DNA from 4 places in the Solibacillus sp. FSL R7-0682 genome. Region 4 is predicted to be linked to each of the others. Evidence: riboswitches for the same ligand, from Rfam matches in the RefSeq annotation. Region 4 holds a riboswitch; each other region holds the start of a gene.
The links. A riboswitch is a leader RNA that binds a small molecule or an ion and turns the genes downstream of it on or off. The one in region 4 is predicted to bind cobalamin.

Region 1: linked by a shared signal. The riboswitch ahead of MKZ17_RS14320 (hypothetical protein) and the one ahead of MKZ17_RS09350 (InlB B-repeat-containing protein) in region 4 are both predicted to bind cobalamin.
Region 2: linked by a shared signal. The riboswitch ahead of MKZ17_RS14280 (ribonucleoside-diphosphate reductase subunit alpha) and the one ahead of MKZ17_RS09350 (InlB B-repeat-containing protein) in region 4 are both predicted to bind cobalamin.
Region 3: linked by a shared signal. The riboswitch ahead of MKZ17_RS17275 (ABC transporter substrate-binding protein) and the one ahead of MKZ17_RS09350 (InlB B-repeat-containing protein) in region 4 are both predicted to bind cobalamin.

The regions. Positions count from the first base shown of each region.
Region 1 is NZ_JBBOUI010000001.1:2,813,080-2,818,531, forward strand. It holds gene cobS (adenosylcobinamide-GDP ribazoletransferase) at 1-614, opposite strand, end outside; gene MKZ17_RS14310 (bifunctional adenosylcobinamide kinase/adenosylcobinamide-phosphate guanylyltransferase) at 627-1,169, opposite strand; gene MKZ17_RS14315 (ABC transporter substrate-binding protein) at 1,242-2,201, opposite strand; gene MKZ17_RS14320 (hypothetical protein) at 2,191-2,745, opposite strand; cobalamin riboswitch at 2,905-3,100, opposite strand; gene MKZ17_RS14325 (Fur family transcriptional regulator) at 3,193-3,603, opposite strand; gene MKZ17_RS14330 (metal ABC transporter permease) at 3,600-4,466, opposite strand; gene MKZ17_RS14335 (metal ABC transporter ATP-binding protein) at 4,482-5,228, opposite strand; gene MKZ17_RS14340 (isopropylmalate synthase) at 5,339-5,452, shown strand, end outside.
Region 2 is NZ_JBBOUI010000001.1:2,806,682-2,812,133, forward strand. It holds gene MKZ17_RS14270 (IS3 family transposase) at 1-111, shown strand, start outside; gene MKZ17_RS14275 (ribonucleotide-diphosphate reductase subunit beta) at 335-1,372, opposite strand; gene MKZ17_RS14280 (ribonucleoside-diphosphate reductase subunit alpha) at 1,385-3,592, opposite strand; cobalamin riboswitch at 3,892-4,070, opposite strand; gene MKZ17_RS14285 (hypothetical protein) at 4,135-4,803, opposite strand; gene MKZ17_RS14290 (ECF transporter S component) at 4,800-5,291, opposite strand; gene MKZ17_RS14295 (bifunctional adenosylcobinamide kinase/adenosylcobinamide-phosphate guanylyltransferase) at 5,296-5,452, opposite strand, start outside.
Region 3 is NZ_JBBOUI010000001.1:3,438,896-3,444,347, reverse strand. It holds gene argS (arginine--tRNA ligase) at 1-1,204, shown strand, start outside; gene MKZ17_RS17280 (acyl-CoA dehydrogenase family protein) at 1,572-2,720, shown strand; cobalamin riboswitch at 2,803-2,994, shown strand; gene MKZ17_RS17275 (ABC transporter substrate-binding protein) at 3,096-4,055, shown strand; gene MKZ17_RS17270 (FecCD family ABC transporter permease) at 4,048-5,046, shown strand; gene MKZ17_RS17265 (adenosylcobinamide amidohydrolase) at 5,046-5,452, shown strand, end outside.
Region 4 is NZ_JBBOUI010000001.1:1,825,859-1,831,310, forward strand. It holds gene MKZ17_RS09340 (alanine/glycine:cation symporter family protein) at 1-903, shown strand, start outside; partial or broken gene MKZ17_RS09345 (transposase) at 1,212-1,619, opposite strand; cobalamin riboswitch at 2,170-2,363, shown strand; gene MKZ17_RS09350 (InlB B-repeat-containing protein) at 2,526-3,989, shown strand; partial or broken gene MKZ17_RS09355 (glycine radical domain-containing protein) at 4,056-4,376, shown strand; cobalamin riboswitch at 4,767-4,960, shown strand; gene MKZ17_RS09360 (S-layer homology domain-containing protein) at 5,123-5,452, shown strand, end outside.

The DNA of each region.
Region 1 (5,452 bases), 990 kb from region 4:
AATTTAAAATAGCACACGAGAATAATAAAAATTGCAGTAAAAATAGTTAAAATAAGCCAAAGCATTTTTGTGATTACTTCACCCTTAAAATATGCTGCTAATCCTGTTTTTTTTGATGTAGGCATCGTTAAAAAATATAATAACATGCCAATGCGTGCAATAAACGGAATAACGGCAATATAAGCAATCACTTCCATTTGCCCTTTTTCAAGCGTTTCAAAAATAAAACCTACTTTTAATAATAATAAGCAAACAACACTTATTACACCAAATGCACCTGTACGAGGATCATCTAATATAGCAAGCCGTTTCTCTTTATCTCCATAAGAAAAAAATGCGTCGCTCATATCGGTCCATCCATCTAAATGAAGCCCACCCGTTAAGACTATCATCCCAACGACAAGTAATATGGCTAGAAGTATATTCGAAAGATTACTAAAGCTCCATATTAGATAAATACCTGTACCTAAAGTACTCCCCATAATAAGACCAATAATTGGTAAGCTTGCATACATCCACGTAACAGATTTTTTATTCATATGTAATTGTTTGTTTACTGGCACTGAGGAGAAAAACTGCCATGCTAAAAAAAATCCAGTCACACTATTTTTCAACTTGCTCACCCCTTATTTCCAACGCTGTACAAGTTGAAATTGTACCTCATACGCTTCTTCACTTTGTTTCACTAGCCATTGATGAAGCCCACCAAGTAATTTACGATATTGATTTACTTCATCGTACTTTGAGGCTGGTTCATCTAGTATTTCATTCGAAACAATAATCATTTTAACACTTCGCTCCTGCCAAAAAAGCAGTTGTTGTTGAAATAAAGCAATTTGCGTATGAATAAACTGTTGTGGGTCTTTTACTCTTTCTGCAGCATACATAACATTTGAAAGCCATGTTGTGACACATTCAAACAATAGTACATCATTTCCCGAAAAGTTTTTTGCATTTTCAGGAAATGCCACTTGCATTTCAATTGTATGCCAATTTAACAATTGATTTTCACGATCCATCCTGTGGCGATGAATGCGTGATTTCATTTCTTCGTCAAATGGAACACCCGTCGCTATATAATGATAGTGCTTGTCTAACCCACATTGCGATATCATCTGTTCCGCTAATGCACTTTTCCCACTTCTTACGCCACCCGTAATAAAAATCAACCAGTCCACCACCTTGTAAACGCTAAAAGAAAGAACAAGCTTCATTAAAAGCCTGTTCCTTTCATTGTAACCTTATTTAAATAATTCTGGGTAGACTGCTTCCGCCATATTTTGAACTGCCTTACCTATACGTGGTGCTGGACGTGACATTATGTCGCCATCTACTAAATAAACTTGTTTATTAGCTACAGCACCTATTTTGTCCCATCCTGCACGACCTAAAATTTCACCAATAGCATCTTCCATATATGTAGCAGGTGATAAAATTACTTCAGGATTTCTTGTGATGACATCTTCTTCCGTAACACTTAACCAGCCAGATTGATCTGCAAATATATTTTCTACACCAGCCGCATCCATAATCTCTTGCTGGAATGTCTCGCTACCTGTTGTCCAAATGTCTGGAGCAGGTGAAACTTCATAGTAAACTTTACGTTTTGTTTCTACAGAAGCTGTTTTTTCCTGAACCTCTTTAATTTGCCCCTGTATTGTAGTTACTACTTCTTGTCCCTTTTCTTCAATTGCCATTACTTCTGATAATTGAATAATATCTGAGTAAACATCATCAAACGATGTAGCGGATGCAATAACGAATACTTTTAAGCCTGCATCTTCAAGCTGTGTAATTTGTGCTTCATCTCCAATTGTATAAGCAACAACGACGTCTGGATTTAACTCAACAATACGTTCTGCATTAATTACTGTAGAAGTTGAAACTCGTTCAATTTTTTGTGCTGCTTCTGGATACGTATCATAGTCCGTAGCACCAACAATTTTATCGCCAACACCTAGTTCAAATAAAATTTCTGTATTACTCGGCTGTAGTGACACAATCGTTTCTGGTACTGCGTCAAACGTCACTTCAATTCCACGGTCATCTACTACCGTATAAGGCCCTTCTACTACTTCCTCTTCTGTATGTTTAGCTGTGTCACCTTTCTGTGTTTCCTTTGCAGAATCCTCTGTTGAATTACATGCAGTTAATAATAACGCTGCCGCTAGTGGTGCGACCCATTTCATCTTAAATTTCATCGTTATTCTCCTTTTTCTTTTTCATCGGGTAGGATTTACTAATAAATGGTGTTTCACTATGCGCATGCTGTTTGTTTAAATAAACCGCCATAACGAAAAATATATTTGCTAGTAATCCTAAAAAATCAAATAAAATTTCAGGTATGTCACGTTCTTCGCTTACTTTATGTAAAGCACGGTATGACTTTTTCGCTTCACTTCGACATATATGAAGTCGAGCAGCACTTTCAACACCTTGTGGTAATAAAAACTGCTGAATCGTGTCTTTAACTTGGCTGACATAAAAGTCATAACGCGCACTTAACCAATTTAAATCGTCTTCTGTAATGGCTAGCTTTCCACGAACCGAACCATTCACATGGTAAGCAAGTGGATGAATGACTTGTAAATCCTGGAGCACTACTTGCCCTTTCTCATCATGCAATATTGTTGGTAACACAGCACCAATCCTTGTCGTTAATGAATCCGTACGTATTTCATAATCGACTAACGAGCTTTTTTCACGCATGAATGGATAGCATGAAAAGCGAATATCTTTTTTCATCTTATTTCCCCCTTAAGATGCTCTATTTCCCCTTGAAACAATTGAAAATGGCAAATAAAAATAGCCATCCAAGACAATGGATGGCTAAAAACGTCATATTATAAAATAATAGAATACGAGTATTCTTTGCCGTACATTCTCTTTAATTCCGAAGAGGGTTGTTACGATTAGAAAAAGATTGGTCTCCTGGCTTGCACTTCGTTTTACTAACAAGTACCTTCCCGCTTAAAAAGCAGTGGTCTATTTACTCGTGTTCATCAGTGCTTACAGTTACGGACATAGCTTCGGATTTACACCGAATTCCCATTTATGCAAAAAGCATCTTTTTCCTGCAAACTTATTCAATTTGTAAATTCACTTTAACATATCCTCTAAATTATGCAAATAGTTTTTCAATACACACAATTTAAATGGATGAAGTAGCGAAATCTTTAATAATTCGTTCACTTACAAACACTCCGGGCATTTCCCATAAATTTCAAATTTATGTGCTTCAACCGCATAGCCTGGAAGCTTCTCTCCTAGCAATTCCATCGGACAAACTGACAATTCCTTCACATTTCCACAATCTCGACAAATAAAATGGTGATGATGATGATCCGATTCACATTGCATACGGAAATTTCGCTCTCCATTAAGCTCTGTTTCTTCTAATATACCTAATTCTACGAATGTTGCTAAGTTACGATAAATTGTATCAAAGCTCATCCCTGGGAAGTCTCTTTTAAGTACAACTAATAGATCACGAGCTGTTAAATATTTATCAGTGGCTGCAAACATATTTAATATTAACTCTCGTTTATCTGTTTTTTTATAGCCTTTATCTTTTAATATTTCCCACGCACGCGTTATATTCACAGTACTTCTTCCCCTTCCGCTTTTGTTGTCATTTTTAAGACAAGTTTTTTACTTACTATAACGAATAATAAAATAACGATTGATGTTACAACAATTGTACCACCTGGTGCTAAGTTTAAGTAAAACGCCGATACAAGTCCAATGATTACCGCTAATTCTCCAAATACAATAGAGTAAATTATCGCTTCTTTAAAGCCGCGTGCTAATCGCATCGCAGCTGCTACTGGTAAAGTCATTAAACTTGAAACAAGTAAAATCCCCACAATACGCATGCTCGCTGCAATGACTAATGCGACGACAACCATAAATAATAAATGGATCCACTTAGCTGGGAGACCACTCGCTTTTGCAAATTCTTCATCGAAGGATAAAACAAATAGTTCTTTAAAGAAAATTAATAAAAATACTACCACTACAATAGCAATTGCAAATACTACATATAAATCCTGTCTAGATACTGCCGATACCGATCCAAATAAATAACTCATTAAATCTGTATTAAAGCCACTTGCAAGAGAAATTAGAATAGCACTAATACCAATACCACCTGACATAATAATCGGAATTGCAAGCTCTTCATAATGCTTATATAGCCTACGTAAGCGCTCAATTAATATAGAGCCACTTACCGATGCGATAATCCCTAAATAAATAGGATTTAGCAACGCTAACCCAACAAACGTTTGACTTAAATATAAGCTCCCAGCAATCCCTGCTAGCGTCACGTGGGATAGTGCATCCGCTATTAAGGATAAGCGGCGTACGACTATAAATACACCAAGTAATGGAGCAATGACCCCTATAATAAGCCCTGAGAAAAAGGCGTTTTGTAAAAATTCATAATTAAATATCGCTTCTATCATTTCTGCCTTCTCCTCTTAATGAATCTTTCGAACAGAATGACCGTACCAGCTTGCCCGCTGCTCTTCAGAAATCGTATCAAAATCATTTTTAAAGCCATGGAAATGGATCGTTTGATTTAAACAAGCAACATGGCTCACTCGATCCGATACCGTATCCACATCATGTGTTACTAAAATTAATGTCATATTATGGTGCGCATTTAAGTGTGCGAGCATATCATAAAATGCTTGCACATTTTCGTGATCAATCCCAACTGTTGGCTCATCTAAAATAAGTAATTTAGGTTGTGCAACTAATGCTCTGGCAATAAATACACGCTGCTGTTGACCACCAGATAATTGTCCTATATTACGTTTTGCATACTGTTCCATACCAACATCCGCTAAAGCACGTCTAACTAATACATCTGCATCTTTTGGTAATCTTTTAAATAGTCCAGCCTTTTTTGTTAAGCCGCTTTTCACCACTTCTTCAACCGTTGCAGGAAAGCCTGAGTTAAAGGCATTGGATTTTTGTGACACATAACCAATCCATTCACGATGGTTGAATTGACTTGCCTGTTCACCAAATAAGTAAATTTCACCTGACATGGGCTTTAACAGCCCTAAAATCAACTTTAATAGTGTCGATTTTCCAGAACCATTTTGCCCTAAAAGTGCTAGAAAATCTCCTTCTTCGACTTTCAATGAAATATTTTTCAGTACTTGCGTATATTCATATTGAAATGACACATTTTTTAGTTCAATTAACGTTTTTTTCATTTCACTCGCTTCTTTCTAATTCAAAATCATTACGATTTACAATTTGATAGTATAAAGGACTTTTATCTATATGTAAAGGAAATAAACTTGAAAGGATGATGAAAATTAGCATGTTAGAGTGGGCTGAAAATCTTCAGAAAATGAATGATAAGCAAGTTCAGCAATTTGCCAAAAAGAAGAAGATTGATTTATCTTTAGAGGAAATAAAAAAATTGCGTAAGATT
Region 2 (5,452 bases), 980 kb from region 4:
GATGAAACGAAATTACGTGTAGCAGCATACATGTTCGAGTATAATCAAGAACGTATACAAGAAAAATTAGGCTACTTAACTCCCCTTGAATATGGAAAGCAAGTAGCTTAATTAGGTGTTTTATGTGTGTCTCAAATGACTAGGTCAGTTCAAAATGATGTTTTTTTGTAATTGGTTTCCGTTGCGGAGACGCTTTCCGGGGGTGTTGCCTGAGCCTGTAGTTTCAGGTGTCACCCCTCCACTACAACCAATTTATTAAGTATCCAATTTTTAATACTGTATTTTACCGTAAATAGAGAAATTTTTACTTCTGTCCCATCCTCAACGCAAATTTTTATAAATCGTCAAAGCCGTTATCTTCCACATTAATTTTTGTATATTGACGTGAGCGTTGTTCAAAGAAATCTGTTTTGCCTAAATCTACTTCCTCATAGGCAACGATCCATTTCATTGGATTTTTACGGTAACCTTCATATGGACGTCCATGCCCTAATTGATTGCACCGAACATTTGCATAAAAGTAAATATATGCTTCTACATCCTCTACATCAAGACCATCAATTTTTTCACCAATAACTTCACGAGCCCAGTTTACTTCTAGCTCTGCAGCTTCTTTGAAGATTGCTTGAACTTCCTGTTCCCACTTAGGCGAATTGTATTCTGGATATTCCTCCAATATTTCTTTATAGATCTTTACAAATAAATCAACATGTAGCTGTTCATCACGATTAATATAATTAATCATTGTACTTGTCGCAACCATCTTCTGCTTGCGTGCTAGGTGATAAAAGAACGCAAAGCCAGAATAGAAGAAAAGTCCCTCTAAAATAACATCATACACTATTGCACGTAACATATTCTCTACAGTAGGATTTTCTGAAAAGTCAATGTAGCCCTTTACGACAAAGTCATTTCGCTTTTGTAGCACTGGTTCCGTTCGCCAAAAATCAAAGGTTTTATCTTGTACATCTTTTGTTACAATACTTGAAAGAATGTAGGAATAGGAGTGATTATGAATAACTTCCTGCTGCGCTAAAATAATCATCAATGCACTTAAGCTTGAGTCCGTTAAATAATCTGCTACCTTCCCGGCAAAGTCTGTTTGAATACTATCTAATAATGCAAGTAAGCCAATAATTTTTAAAAATGAATCTTGCTCTTCCTTTGTTAATTCAGGAAATTGCTTTACATCCGTACTCATATTTATTTCAAAGGGAGTCCAAAAATTGGCGAGCATTTTTTTGTACTTCGGATAGGCCCAGCTGAAACGAACATCATCCCAGTTTAAAATATTGGAGCTTTGCCCATTAATAATCCCCGTTGAACGGTTTGGTGCTGTTTTTTCCATTAGGTTTCTTTTCGTAACTTGCATCCCATTTCCCCCTTAACTTGAGCATGATTCACATTCAAGTAGTTCGCTTGAAGTTGAACGAACATAATATGTCGTTTTAATTCCATTAGCCCATGCATCTATATGAAGCTGTAATAAATCTTTTGCTTTAATTGTATTTTGAACATATAAATTAAGCGATATCCCTTGATCAATATGCTTACTACGTGCAGCATTTTGCTTTAAAGTCCATCGTTGATCAATGAAGTAAGCTGATTTATAGTACCATGTTGTTTTTGAATTTAAGTCTGGCACTGTTACTGGAATTTTGTAATCCTTCTTTTCTTCAGAATAAGATTTTTGGAAAATCGGGTCAATTGTAGCGGTAGAACCAGCTAAAATAGATGTTGAGGAATTCGGTGCCACAGCCATTAAATAACCATTTCGCAAGCCTCCTGCTGAGACAAGCTGTGCTAATTCATGCCATCTTCCTTCCGTTAATCCACGCTCCTCAAAATAGGCACCTGTTTGCCAATCAGACCCTTTAAATAACGGGTATGAGCCTTTTTCCTGAGCAAGAGCATTCGAAGCCCGTATCGTTAAATAAGCAATTTCTTCATATAGCTTATCTGCAAATTGAACGGCCTCTTCTGTTTCCCAGGCAATTTCATGTAGCGCTAATAAATGATGCCATCCAAATGTACCTAGACCAATTCCGCGATAACGTTTGTTTGTTAAATCTGCTTGCAGAACTGGAATGGTATTTAGCTCTATGACATTATCAAGCATGCGGACTTGAATCGGTATTAAACGCTCAAGCACACCCGCTGGTACTGCACGCCCTAAGTTGATAGAACTTAAGTTACATACAACAAAATCCCCTGCTTTACGACGCGTCACGATTGTATCATCATCTAGTTGCTGTGACTCGAATTGTGTAGCACTCATATTTTGAGCAATTTCTGTACACAGATTACTCGAATAGATCATACCAGCATGCTTGTTTGGATTTTTACGATTGACTTCATCTCGGTAAAACATAAATGGTACGCCTGTTTCCAATTGACTACGCATAATGCGCTTCATAATTTCAATTGCTGGAATAACTTCCCGTGATAAAGCTTCATTCGCTACACATTGTTCGTATCTTTCGCGGAATGATCCTTGTCCACGCTTCTCATCATAAAAATCCTCTAAAGAAAAGCCCATTACTTTACGTACTTCATATGGATCAAATAAATGCCAATCATTACGTGCTTCTACCGCCTCCATAAAAATATCAGGTAAGCATACGCCTGTAAAAATATCATGTGCACGAAGACGTTCATCTCCATTGTTTAAGCGTAAATCTAAAAACGTTAAAATATCACGGTGCCATACATCTAAGTAGACAGCAATTGCCCCTTGACGTTGTCCTAATTGATCAACAGATACTGCTGTGTTATTTAATTGCTTAATCCATGGTAGCACCCCACTTGAAGCACCTTTATAGCCACGGATTTCAGAGCCTCGACTGCGCACTTTCCCCATATAAACACCAATACCACCGCCGTATTTTGAAAGCGTTGCAACATCAGTATTTGTATCATATATACTTTGAAGACTATCATCGACCGTATCAATGAAACAGCTCGATAATTGGCCATGCGTTTTACCTGCGTTTGATAAAGTCGGTGTCGCAACAGTCATATATAAATTGGATAATGCCCAATACGCTTCTTCTACTTTTTGAAGGCGGCTGTCCGTTTCATTCATCATTAACGTCATGGCAATAATTAACCAACGCTGTTGCGGGAGCTCTGCAATCGATTTGTCAAAATCACGAACAACATAACGGTCTACTAACGTACGTAAGCCGATATACGTAAATAGATCATCTCTTGAAGGTTCAATAATTGTTCCTAATAATTGACGCTCTGCTGCCGAGTATTTTTCCACTAGTTGTGGATTTAATAATCCTTTATCTACAAGATGTAAAATCCAGTCATTAAAGTTTGCATAAGGCTTTTCCACATTAAATTTTTCCATATACTGAATAGAAATTTTCTCATTTAACAGTTTTGCAGCAACATATGTCCAATACGGCTCTTGTTCATCGATATAGCTTATCGTTTCTAAAATACTTGCATCTATCCATTCAATAACAGATGCCCCTTCATTTTTCCTCATCCATTTTTGTGAGAAGCGAATAAATTGTTCTAAATCCTCCTCACCGAATTGATTCACTAAGTTTTGCAAGTAATTTTCTTGTACAGCTATCATGACAACACTCCTCTTCAAAAATCAAATCCACCTCGGCATTATTTTTGTACGTTTGGCGTTATACTTTCATAAAGTACGAGTACTCCATTCCAAATCGTATAAATCGCCTGAGGTTTTACTACTTTCAGTGTCAGTTGAAATCATTCATCAACCCTTACAATGTAGATTTCTACTTGAAAGAAATAAAAAAACGAACCCCATTCATTCGGAGTTCGTAGTATGTACGTATTAGAAATGGAAAGAGAGTTATTGCCTAGGAAATAGAGCTCTCGCTTCCATTTCCTATCCCCCGAAGAAATGCATTGCATATTTACATGGCAGGTCTCCTGGCTTCGCTTCATCCTTCTGATTCCCCTTCCCGTTTTTAGACAGTGGGCTATGAATCATCGTCAGCGTTACAGTTGCGGGGACAGCATCAGCATTGAACTGATTTCCCTTTTAATCTACATATTGTAGAACCAAATAAATAACGACACTATATATTGTGTTTTTTATTAACTGTTGTCATTGTATCATAGCTAATTTTTTAAGGCAACTACTGTTTATTCTTTTATAATTTCTGTGATTGGAGCCGAGATTTGCTGTGAAAACTGCTCTACATGTTGCTCTAACACGGCTACAAGTACTGCACAGGATGGTCCAGCAGACGTATGCAAATCCAACTCACAAAAGTAATTTCCACCAATAAAACGCGTTATTTCTGCCCCAATTCCTTTTGATCCAGTTGGCCATATTGCTTGTATCCACCCCTCTGTTAGCCCTTGATATAACTCATTTAATTGTGCAATTTGTTGCGGATTTTCAATAACTTCATTGCCGACTAGAGGCTGTCCAATGACAAAGTAGTGACAATTATTAATTGTACGTGAAATAATTTTTTCACCAATCATTGTCAGTGAAACAGCAGATTGAAGTGCATTAAAATTCGTTTCACTTGAACCGATGATTGGCGGACATGGAATTCCAATTTCCCCGAATACGCGTCGGATACCTTGCTCGTATTCCATCCAAACATGATCACCAGAAAAATTCGCCATTAATAGTTGGATTGGCATCGCTCCAGCACACCATTGCTCTAAAATAGCAGTTCTTGTAGTAAAATAAGCCGTTATCTCATTTGGCACTTGTACTGCATCAAGCTCCTTATTACCAATACACCCTGAGTTATCAATCGTTACGATTAACCCATTTACCTCTACCCCATTTCTCATGATTGAACGCCTGATCTTATCATCACAGTTTTAAGAACGGGCATCACGATTATCGCAACTACTACATTTATAATTGTTGCAACAGTTAATGACGCAATTGATCCAATGTAAAATTCAGGTGAAATGAGAAAATAAAATGGAAGTGGTGCAATGATGCCATTTGCTACTATCATAAATGACCATTTTAATAGATGTTGACCTTTTCGATGTAATACTGTAAATAAAGTAATGATAATAAACATTTCTAGTGCAATAATTCCGTGGAATACACCAAGTGGGAAGCCAGAAGTCAACCCTGTAGCAATATGTCCAATTGCCCCTGCTGCTCCTGCAAAAATAGGTGGTAAAAATGCAGCACCAATCATAGCAGGTGCTGAATCAAGTGCAGCCGTAGTAATAAAGCCTGGTACTTTCACAAAGCTACCTATAACACAAATTGCTGCGACAAAAGCTGTTAACGTCATATATCGTAATTTATTTTTATCCATGTTCCTACTGCTCTCCTTTTAAATATTGAGGGATACCGTACCATACGCGAATTACCGTATTCGCGTTTTGGCATAATTGTTGATAAACTCTTCCACACGTATCTCGTAGTTGTCTCGCCTCTTTTTCAAGAGGTACTACACCACGACTCATATCTGTACAA
Region 3 (5,452 bases), 1.6 Mb from region 4:
AATGGACTTCGCAGGCTTTAACGTATCTCGTGAATACTATATTAATGACGCAGGTAACCAAATTAACAACTTGGCGTACTCATTAGAAGCGCGTTACAAGCAGGCATTAAATATGGACGCTGAAATGCCAGAAGACGGTTACCATGGGCCAGATATTGTTGAAATTGCTGGGAAATTAGCAGAGCAATTTGGTACTGAAATTTTGGAGAAATCAGAAGAAGAACGTTTTAACTTCTTCCGTGAGCACGGTTTAAAATTAGAATTAGCGAAATTACAAAACGATCTAAAAAACTTCCGAGTTGAATTTGATGTTTGGTATTCCGAAACATCTTTATACAAAAATGGGAAAATTGAGATTGCTTTAGATAAGTTAAAAGCAAATGGTCACGTATTTGAAGAAGAAGGCGCAACTTGGTTCCGTTCAACTACATTTGGTGACGATAAAGACCGCGTATTAATTAAAAACGACGGTTCATTTACTTACTTAACACCAGATATCGCATACCATGAAGATAAATTACATCGTGGCTTTGATAAATTAATTAATATTTGGGGCGCGGACCACCATGGTTATATTCCACGTATGAAAGCAGCAATTGAAGCGTTAGGATATGACCGAGGTACATTAGAAGTAGATATTATCCAAATGGTGCAGCTATACAAAAACGGCGAGAAATTCAAAATGTCGAAACGTACGGGTAACGCAGTTACAATGCGTGAATTAGTAGAAGAAGTGGGCTTAGATGCTGTACGTTACTTCTTTGTAAAAACGGCAGGCGATTCACATATGGACTTTGACTTAGATTTAGCTGTTTCACAATCTAACGAAAACCCAGTGTATTATGCACAATATGCACACGCACGTATTTCGTCAATTTTACGTTCAGCACAAGAGCAAGGATTTACAGCTTCTTTAGAAAATTTAGCGTTATTAACAGCTGAAAAAGAAGAAGACGTACTGAAAAAAGTGGGTGCATTCCCACAAATCGTGGCAGATGCAGCGAAACACCGCACACCACACCGTATCGCCAACTACATTCAAGATTTAGCAGCTGCATTCCACAGCTTCTACAATGCGGAAAAAGTATTAAACCAAGATAACAAAGAGCTAACTGAAGCGCGTCTTGCATTAATTACAGCAGTAAAAACAACATTAGCAAATGCATTGAAATTAATTGGTGTATCAGCACCAGAAAAAATGTAAACAACGAACTTCTGTAAAAATACAATCCCATTCTGTAGCGAAAGGCGAAGCCGACAGCTACAAATGCATTGAAATTAATTGGTGTATCAGCACCAGAAAAAATGTAAACAACAAACTTCTGTAAAAATACAATCCCATTCTGTAGCGAAAGGCGAAGCCGACAGCTACAAATGCATTGAAATTAATTGGTGTATCAGCACCAGAGAAAATGTAAATTACTTTTAAGGGAGCCTTCTTCAAACGAAGAAAGCTCCCTTATTTTTAGCTTGAAATAATTCCTATATAATTGACTCAGGAATTTCCGACATTAATATTGAACTCAATAATAGAGTGGAGAGTAGAATAAATAAAATAGGTGGTGTTTCATTTGAGTAAACAATTATTTATTCATACGGAAGAACAACGTGAATGGTTAAAAAAATTAGAGACATTGGAGGAAAGCTTTAAAGCAAACGCTCGTAAAATAGATGAAGAATCTATTTTTCCATTTGAAAATTTCAAAAAGCTACGTGAAATAGGGTATACAAAAATTACTTTACCAAAACAATATGGCGGTGCTGGTTTATCGGTCTATGATGCAGTATTACTTCATGAAACATTATCAAGTTATTGTGGTAGCACGGGGTTAGCAGCTTCATGGACAATTCAAAACGTCGGTGAAATTTTTGAAAATCGTTATTGGCCTGTAGAAAAAATAGACTGGTTCGCTGAGCAGGTCAATAATGGAGCGACCGTAAACCGGGCAGTAAGCGAATTTGCCATGGGTAGTCCTGTACGAGGGGGAAAACCAGGCACAACAGCTGTAAGAGATGGGGAGTTCTATCTTATTAATGGACGTAAAAATTATACGAGTGGAGCCCCAGATTTAGATTATTTTTTAGTGTCGGCCTGGATTGAAGATGATAACCATTTAGGGTTTTTCCTCGTTCCAAAAACAGCTAAGGGTGTATTAGTAGAAACTACGTGGGATGTTATGTCGATGCGTGGTACAGGAAGCGATGATCTTGTACTTAATCATGTACGTGTGGAGCGCTCTAATTTAGTTGAAATACCAAGTTATTCTACAGGTTTTAAACTGAATGGATGGCTGTTATTAATACCTGCGACATATTTAGGAATTGCTCAAGCAGCAAGGGATTATGCAGTACAGTTTGCTAAAAACCATTCACCAAATAGTATTCAAGGGACGATTGCACAACTACCGAATGTCCAAACGTTAATTGGAGAAATGGATTTAGCTTTAACAAATGCACGTTTTACGATTTATGGAGTTGCGCAGTTATACAATGATGCTACAAAAAAAGCTGAAATCGTCAACGAAATCAATATCGCAAAGCATGTCGTAACGAATACGGCGATCGATGTTGTTGACAAGGCAATGCGACTTGTCGGGGCAAAAAGTTTACAACGTTCAAATCCACTTCAACGCTATTACCGAGATGTGCGTGCGGGTCTTCACAATCCACCAATGGACGATTTAACAATAAAACGCTTAGCGGAAACAGCAATTCTTTAATGATTATAGAGGAATTTTCTGAAAATTTTCCAATCGTTACATACATTAAATTTAATTTCCGCTATAATGTAAGAAGTAAAAAATGAATATTACGTGTGAAGGTTCTTATTTTTATTTGAAAATAAGGAGTAAAAGGGAAATCGGTTCAAATCCGATGCGGTCCCGCCACTGTAAATGCTAGTTTGTATCAAAAGCCACTGATTATGTTTATTGGGAAGGCGATACGAAATGTTCAAGCATAAGCCAGGAGACCTGCCTTTACATTACCCAAATGATACCTACGCGGATAGGATGGGGTGAATAATTTTTATATTATTTACTTTTATCTTAAGTCTCCTAATGTAGGAGGCTTTTCTTTTTGAGGAGGAACTATCAATGAAAAAATGGCAACAATTATCTTCTGTAGGACTTGTATCACTCGTAATTCTTTCAGCATGTGGTGCGGAGGAAGCTACAAATAAGACACCTAATGAAGAACAAACGGATCAAACGACAGAACAAACAAAAGCACTATTTCCAGTGGCGTTAAAAGATGCTTTACAAAAAGAAGTGACAATGGAAAAAGCACCGGAGCGCATCGTATCACTTATCCCATCCAATACTGAAATTTTATTCGAACTAGGGCTAAATGAACAAATAGTCGGAGTTAATGATAACGATAATTATCCAGAAGAAGCGGCTACGAAAGAAAAAGTAGGTGGAATGGAATTCAATATAGAAGCCATTATTGCATTGCAACCGGACTTAGTATTAGCGCACGAATCAGGGCTTTATAGCTTTGGTGAAGAAGCGATAGCACAACTTGAAGCAATAGGTATTCCAGTATTCGTTGTAAAAAATGCCTTAACTTTTGAAGAAACATATACAACGATCGAGCAAATTGGTCAGCTAACGGGGAAAACGTCTGAAGCGACTGAAATAATTGCCTCTATACAGCAAGGGATTACAGAAATCGAAAACAAAGTAACGGACCTTGAAGAGAAATCAGTATTTATCGTTGTTGGAACAGAACCTGATTTATATGCAGCAGGGCAGGATACTTTTATTGATGAGATGTTAGATGTTCTGAATGTTGAAAATGTTGTGCAAGAGCTAGGTTGGCCAATGTATAGTGCTGAGCAATTTGTGAGTAGTAATGCAGATGTGATTTTAGTCACGTATGAGAGTGATATAGATGCTATTTCAAACAATGCAGCATATGCAGAAATGAAGGCAGTGAAGACTGACAATATTAAACTTGTTGATGGCGATACAACAACACGTCAAGGTCCTCGAATTGTAGAAGGTATTGAGTCAATCGCAGAAGCAATTTATCCAGAGGCATTTAATGAATAAAAAATATACAATCGCTTATGTAATATCGATTGTATTACTTTTTAGCAGTGTTTGGATTGGTATTTCATTTGGTTCGGTCGATATTCCCTTTTCGACATTATGGGATAAAACGACGGATCCTGTAGCATACAGCATCCTTTGGAAAATTCGTATGCCTCGTGTCATTTTAGCAGCATTAATCGGGGCATCACTGGCTATTGCGGGTGCAGCATTTCAAGGCTTACTTAAAAATCCATTAGCGGATCCATACACTCTGGGTGTTTCATCAGGGGCTTCCGTTGGTGCAGTTATGACAATTTTTTTAGGCATTTCAATTCCGGTGTTAGGAACGTTTACACTACCGGTATTTAGTATGGCTGGTGCTGCACTTACAATGTTTGTCGTATTAAGCTTTGCGAAGCTAGTAGACCGTACGATGAAAATGGAAACTTTAATTTTAACAGGAATTATTTTTAGTTCTTTTCTTGGCTCATGTATTTCATTGATGGTTGCTTTAACAGGTGAGCAACTCCGAGAAATAATTGGCTGGCTATTGGGTAGTGTGTCGATGCGCGGCTGGCCATATGTAAAAATGGTTGTTCCATTTATGATAATAGGAACGGTCATGCTTTGGTTAAAGCGCCGTGAGCTAAACGCGATGATTTACGGAGAAGAACGTGCGCAATATTTAGGGGTAGATGTAAAACGGAGTAAATATATCATTTTAGCAGGTGGTTCGATTTTAACAGGGGCCGCAGTAGCAGCATCTGGTACGATTGGCTTTGTTGGGTTAGTTGTACCACATATGGTCCGGATTTTAATCGGTGCAGATCATCGACATTTATTAAGTCTTTCTTTTTTAAACGGTGCAAGTTTACTTGTCATTTGTGACTTAGTATCCCGTACAATTATTGCCCCAATAGAGCTTCCAATAGGGGTGATTACATCCTTTATTGGGGCTCCAGTGTTTGCTTATATATTCTTTAAGCAACGAAGAAAGGGGGTAGCGTAATGTTAAAAGTACATCAATTAACAGGTGGCTATGCAGGGGAATCGATTGTTAAAAATATGACGTTTCACGTGAAAAAAGGCAAGATTCTTGGTATTCTCGGTCCAAATGGTAGTGGGAAATCGACATTATTAAAGCTGATTAGTGGAGTAATAAAGCCTACAAACGGAGAAGTTTATATTAATAATAAGTCTATCGAAAGCTATGATGTTAGACAGTTGGCAAAAAAAATGGCAGTGCTTCCACAATTACATGCGAGTACCTTTTCAAATGCTGTTTACGATGCAGTCTCCTTAGGACGATATCCACATCAAAGTGGCTTTTTCTCTTCCTGGTCAAAAGAGGATGAAGAAATTGTACAGCGTGCGATGGAAAGTACAGGTGTATCCCGTTATCAGCAACAATATTT
Region 4 (5,452 bases):
GCATTCAATGATAGCTTTGGTGTATCGCGTACAGTAATGGGTGTTATTTTAGCGGTGTTAACTGCGGTTATTATTTTTGGTGGCTTACGTCGTATTGTTGCAGTTACAACATATTTAGTACCGATCATGGCAATTGGTTATATTATTTTAGCGTTAATTGTAGTTGTATTAAATATTACAGAAGTACCTGATGTGTTTGCGTTAATTATTAAATCTGCTTTTGGTGCAGAGGAAATGTTCGCAGGGATGATTGGGGCAGCAATCTTAAACGGAATTAAGCGTGGATTATTCTCTAATGAAGCAGGTATGGGTTCTGTGCCAAATGCGGCCGCAACAGCGGATGTGTCCCACCCAGTGAAGCAAGGGTTAATTCAAACACTAGGTGTATTCATTGATACATTAATTATTTGTACGTCAACAGCAATGATTGTGTTATTAAGTGATGCTTATTTAAGTGCAGATGCAGCATCAATTAATTTAACTCAAGCTTCCTTATCAGATAGTATTGGTGATTGGGCAGGTGCAGTTTTAGCGGTTACGATTTTCTTCTTTGCCTTTAGTTCTGTTATTGGAAACTATTACTACGGTGAATCAAATATCGAGTTCATCAAAAATTCTAAAGTTATTTTGAATGTATTCCGTATTTTAGTTGTTGGCTTTGTCTTCTTTGGTGCTGTAGCAAAAGTACAGCTTGTATGGGATTTAGCGGATGTATTCATGGGTATTATGGCATTCATTAACTTAATTGCGATTTTACTGCTTTGGAAAGTAGCAAAGAAAGTACTCGACAATTACTTAATGCAGCGTAAAGCAGGGAAAAATCCAGTTTTTTATGCGGATGAAATTGAAGGATTAGAAAATACCGAGTGCTGGGAGCGCGACCGCGAAAGCAAGCATGAATAATAATTGTGCAGATTTAGCGTTGGGCTCACCACCACATATTTGCTTTCAGCACTATGCAAATGGATTTTGAAGAGTTTTCAGGTATCGTAGAAATGGATGAGACTTATTTTCTATACTCAGAAAAAGGAAAGGATAATATAGATGGGCCTTCCCTTCATTGGGATTACTTTGGCTTCCAACTGGTTCTTCATTAGGATTAAAAGCTACCTCTGAACAACCAATTAATAAAAATATACTTGGAACGCAAGGAAACAAAGTGTTTCTTCAAAATATGTTTCCCTCCTCTATATCGAATATTAAATACTTATTTTCCTATTACTATATATTCCATTTCTCCAATAGAATAAAGTAATGAAGTGAATTTCAATCATCTCTGTTGCCTTACGAAGAGAATATCCCTCAATCAATCATACACTGGACAAAATCCAACCATTTGTGTAGAAGATGAGTACGATATAAAGGTGTATTAGTTACATTAGTAAAAGATTTACCGCAATCTTTACAACGGTAACGTTGACGTTCCATGGTTTTCATACCGCCCTTTACTGAATATTTTCAAAACGAACCGCATTATTTGAATGACAATGAGTACAAGTGTATCCACCTTTATACTTCTTTTTAGAAACCTCTTTAAAGACAGGTTCACTTGCAGAATATGAGTTAAGGGATTTAACGAAAAACTCTTTTAAATGATATTGGTCGGCTGTGTTTGTTTTTCAACCTCTTTAATGATCATTCGTATCACTCACAATCATTTTTTTCTACATTAAAAACGTTCGTTTTATTCAAATATCACAGAGTTATTTTACAGAGCCTTTTATAAAAAACTGTTATTAAAAATAAATGAGATTTTTCATTTTGATCAATCTTTGTTCAAAACGACAGCTTTTTATATACAGTAAAGTCAATGGTTTAGAGTAATGAATAATCAAACTTGTTTCTAAAGTAACTCCGACCTCAATAGAGCTCTTAGTGTGAGGTGAATGAGATTGAATATTAATGTAAATATAACTATAAAGATTTTTAATGAATGTATTTATATAAACTGCTAAATTAAGTTGATTAAGGAGAGGGAGTTCAAATGAAATACGAATAAATAAGAAAAAATATTGTAAGAAAAAAATCTTAGTATCTGAGTTAAATGAATTAAATCCATTAAAATATGTTGATTTGTGTTGTGGTAATAATTTTAATAGGTATTTCAATCTATTTTTAAATACATAGAATATTTTAAATTATTTTTGTGTTAGAATTCTTTTAATTGAATAAATCTTGCAGGATAAAGACGCCATTATGGCTTAATAGGGAATTCGGTGAAAATCCGTGACTGTTTCCGCAACTGTAAGTGCTGATGAAATGAGAAAAACCACTGTTGAAAGAAATGATATTCTAGTAAATGGGAAGGACTCAAAGTAAATTGATGCACAAGTCAGGAGACCTATCTTTGTCTGATCGTATTAAATCACTTCGGAAATAAAGGGGCTATACGGCAAATAGAGCTCGAACATTTTAACTTTGTCGTGGCTATTTACCGCTATCCAATTCCAAGGGTAGCGTTTTTTTGTTGTCCAAATACGACGCTTGATTATATTCAAAAAATTAATTAGGGGGAAAGTGAAAACATGCAAGCATCTTTCAAAAAGTTATTATTAGCTTTTATTCTGTTTATGCTCGTAAATACCAGTATTCCACAACGATCTAATGCAGCTGCTTATGATCCAACGGTAAGTTATGAGAATCTGGATGTGCGTTTTTGGGAAGATCAGCAGCCGGACATTGGTTTTTATATAAACGCTTCGTCACGTTACATTCTAGAAACGGTAATTGCACCTTCGATGGGTAGTACATTTGGAGAATGGTCGGTTATGGATCTATTACGAGGAATGTACACGGGCTACGATTATATTAACTATATACCGGCAAACTATTTCACGGACTATATAGGAAGAATTGAAGGCTATGTTGATATGAAAAATGGTAATCTGGACCGCAATAAATCTACAGAATGGTCTCGATTAACATTGGCACTTACTGCACTAGGTTATCCAATTACCGATGTCGCAGGTTATGATTTTGTAGCTCGTTTATCAGAATCACATAAGTTTTCATATCGTCAAGGTATTAATGGACCGATTTGGGAGATTATTGCATTGGATACAGGTGGTTATGAATTATATCCTGATCCATCCAATGATGATGTCAATACGGTAGGGAAAATGATTGACTATATTTTAAATAAGGAAATCTCGAACGGGGGCTGGGCTTTAAGCGGTGGCATTCCTGATCCAGATATAACGGCTATGGCTTTACAAGCATTTGCACCATATTATCTCAATAGTAGTCGTTACGACCAAACTGGTGCGAATGCAACTTATCAAGAGTTTGCACAAGCGGTGGAGCGAGCAATTGTTGTATTATCGCAAATCCAGCTAACTAACGGAGGTTATAATAGCTGGGGAAGTATTAACTCGGAAAGTACTGCACAAGTAATTGTAGCGCTGACAGCTATGAATATGGATCCTTTAGCTACAAGTATATCGTTACCAAATATTAATCAAACTGTTGATTTTATCACAGAAGGTAAATATGAGGATGGCGTTTGGACAAATAATATGATTGATGCTTTGTTAACATTTTGGGCAAATGGTAGTGGTTCTTCGCCAGAAGTGGGGGGCTTTAAGCATGTAACCGCAGGCTATGATGGTGGGGGTGGCTCTGGTACAAGCGTTAACGCGATGGCCACAGACCAAGCATTATATGGACTTATTGCGTATGATCGCTTCAAGAAAAGCGAAAAAAGCTTATATGATATGAGTGATATGCAAAATGGCGAATACCAATATATGACTGCAAGTAACAATACAATTTACTTTGATGGCAATCAAGTTGGTGAATCTTCATCAAAAACGGTATCACCTTATGCTGTAGTTGACATTCCATCCTCATCAGCAAAAGATTTTGTTGCATGGAATACAAAGCAAGACGGCACAGGAACTACATATATGCCTAATGAACGTTTAGTTATGCCAGATGAAGACATTACACTCTATGCTCAAACGAGTAGCACGATGGGGGAATATGAGTGATGGCAATATTCAAAAGGTTATCAAGCTCATTGATGAATTTCTTACCGCTAGAAGTCTTACAAAGGAGCATCTGGAGCTAAGCTTCCATACGAATATGCTTTATATGGAATTTCTAACACATTCTCAATGGTACAGAAAGCACTAGGTAAAGAGGCGGTGAACCAAGGGGCTAACTTAGCTTCAATTCTTGATGGATATACAGCAAAAGAAGGTCACCACTTAAATATCAACATACTTAACAGCGATACTTTACTAGACGCTATGGGGCAATCAGAAGAATATCCATAATCAACGATTCGTGTATCTGGTTATACTGTTAACTTCATAAAATTAACGTGTGAACAACAAATCGATGTAATCAAGCATATTTTCCACAGAAACCTGTAATTTATGCTCTTTATCTATACAAAGACCAAATTGAAATGACAACTCTTAATAGTTGTAGTTCATTTTGGTCTTTTATTTTACTAGAATTCACTTTTGCATAGGTGTAAGGATAGATACTAGGAGGAGAATTGTGAAATGAAAGGAAATATCATTTCATTGAAACATACGGTACAGTTAATGGACTAAAAATGGGAAATGATTTTTCTATCGTTAAAATGGACCTAGGAAAAATATTAATGTCGTCTTTAATAAAATAAATCTATTAAATTACATGTATCTGTACTTTTATGGTAATTATATTAATTTGGGATTTTAATAGGTATTTCAATCTATTTTTAAATATATCGAATATTTTAAATTATTTTTGTGTTAGAATTTCTTTTAATTGAATAAATCTTGCAGGATAAAGACGCCATTACGGCTTAATAGGGAATTCGGTGAAAGACCGAGACTGTTTCCGCAACTGTAAGTGCTGATGAAATGAGAAAAACCACTGTTGAAAGAAATGATATTCTAGTAAATGGGAAGGACTCAAAGTAAAATGATGCACAAGTCAGGAGACCTATCTTTATCTGATCGTATTAAATCACTTCGGAAATAAAGGGACTATACGGCAAATAGAGAACGAACATTTTAATTTTGTCGCGTCTATTTACCGCTATCCAATTCCTAGGGTAGCGTTTTTTTGTTGTCCTAATACGACACTTGATTATATTCAAAAAATTAATAGGGGGGAATGTGAAAACATGCAAGCATCTTTCAAAAAGTTATTATTAGTTTCTATTATGTTTATGCTCGTAATTGCCAATACGCCACAACGAGCTAATGCAGCTGCATATGATCCAACTGTAAGTTTTGAGAATCTAGATGTGCGTTTTTGGGAAGATCAGCAGCCAGACATTGGATTTTATATAAATGCTTCGTCACGTTACATACTAGAAACGGTAACTGCACCTTCGATGGGTAGTACATTTGGAGAATGGTCGGTAATGGATTTACTTCGAGGTATGTATACTGGCTATGATTATATCAATCACATACCGGCAAATTACTTTTCAGATTATTTAGGGAGAATT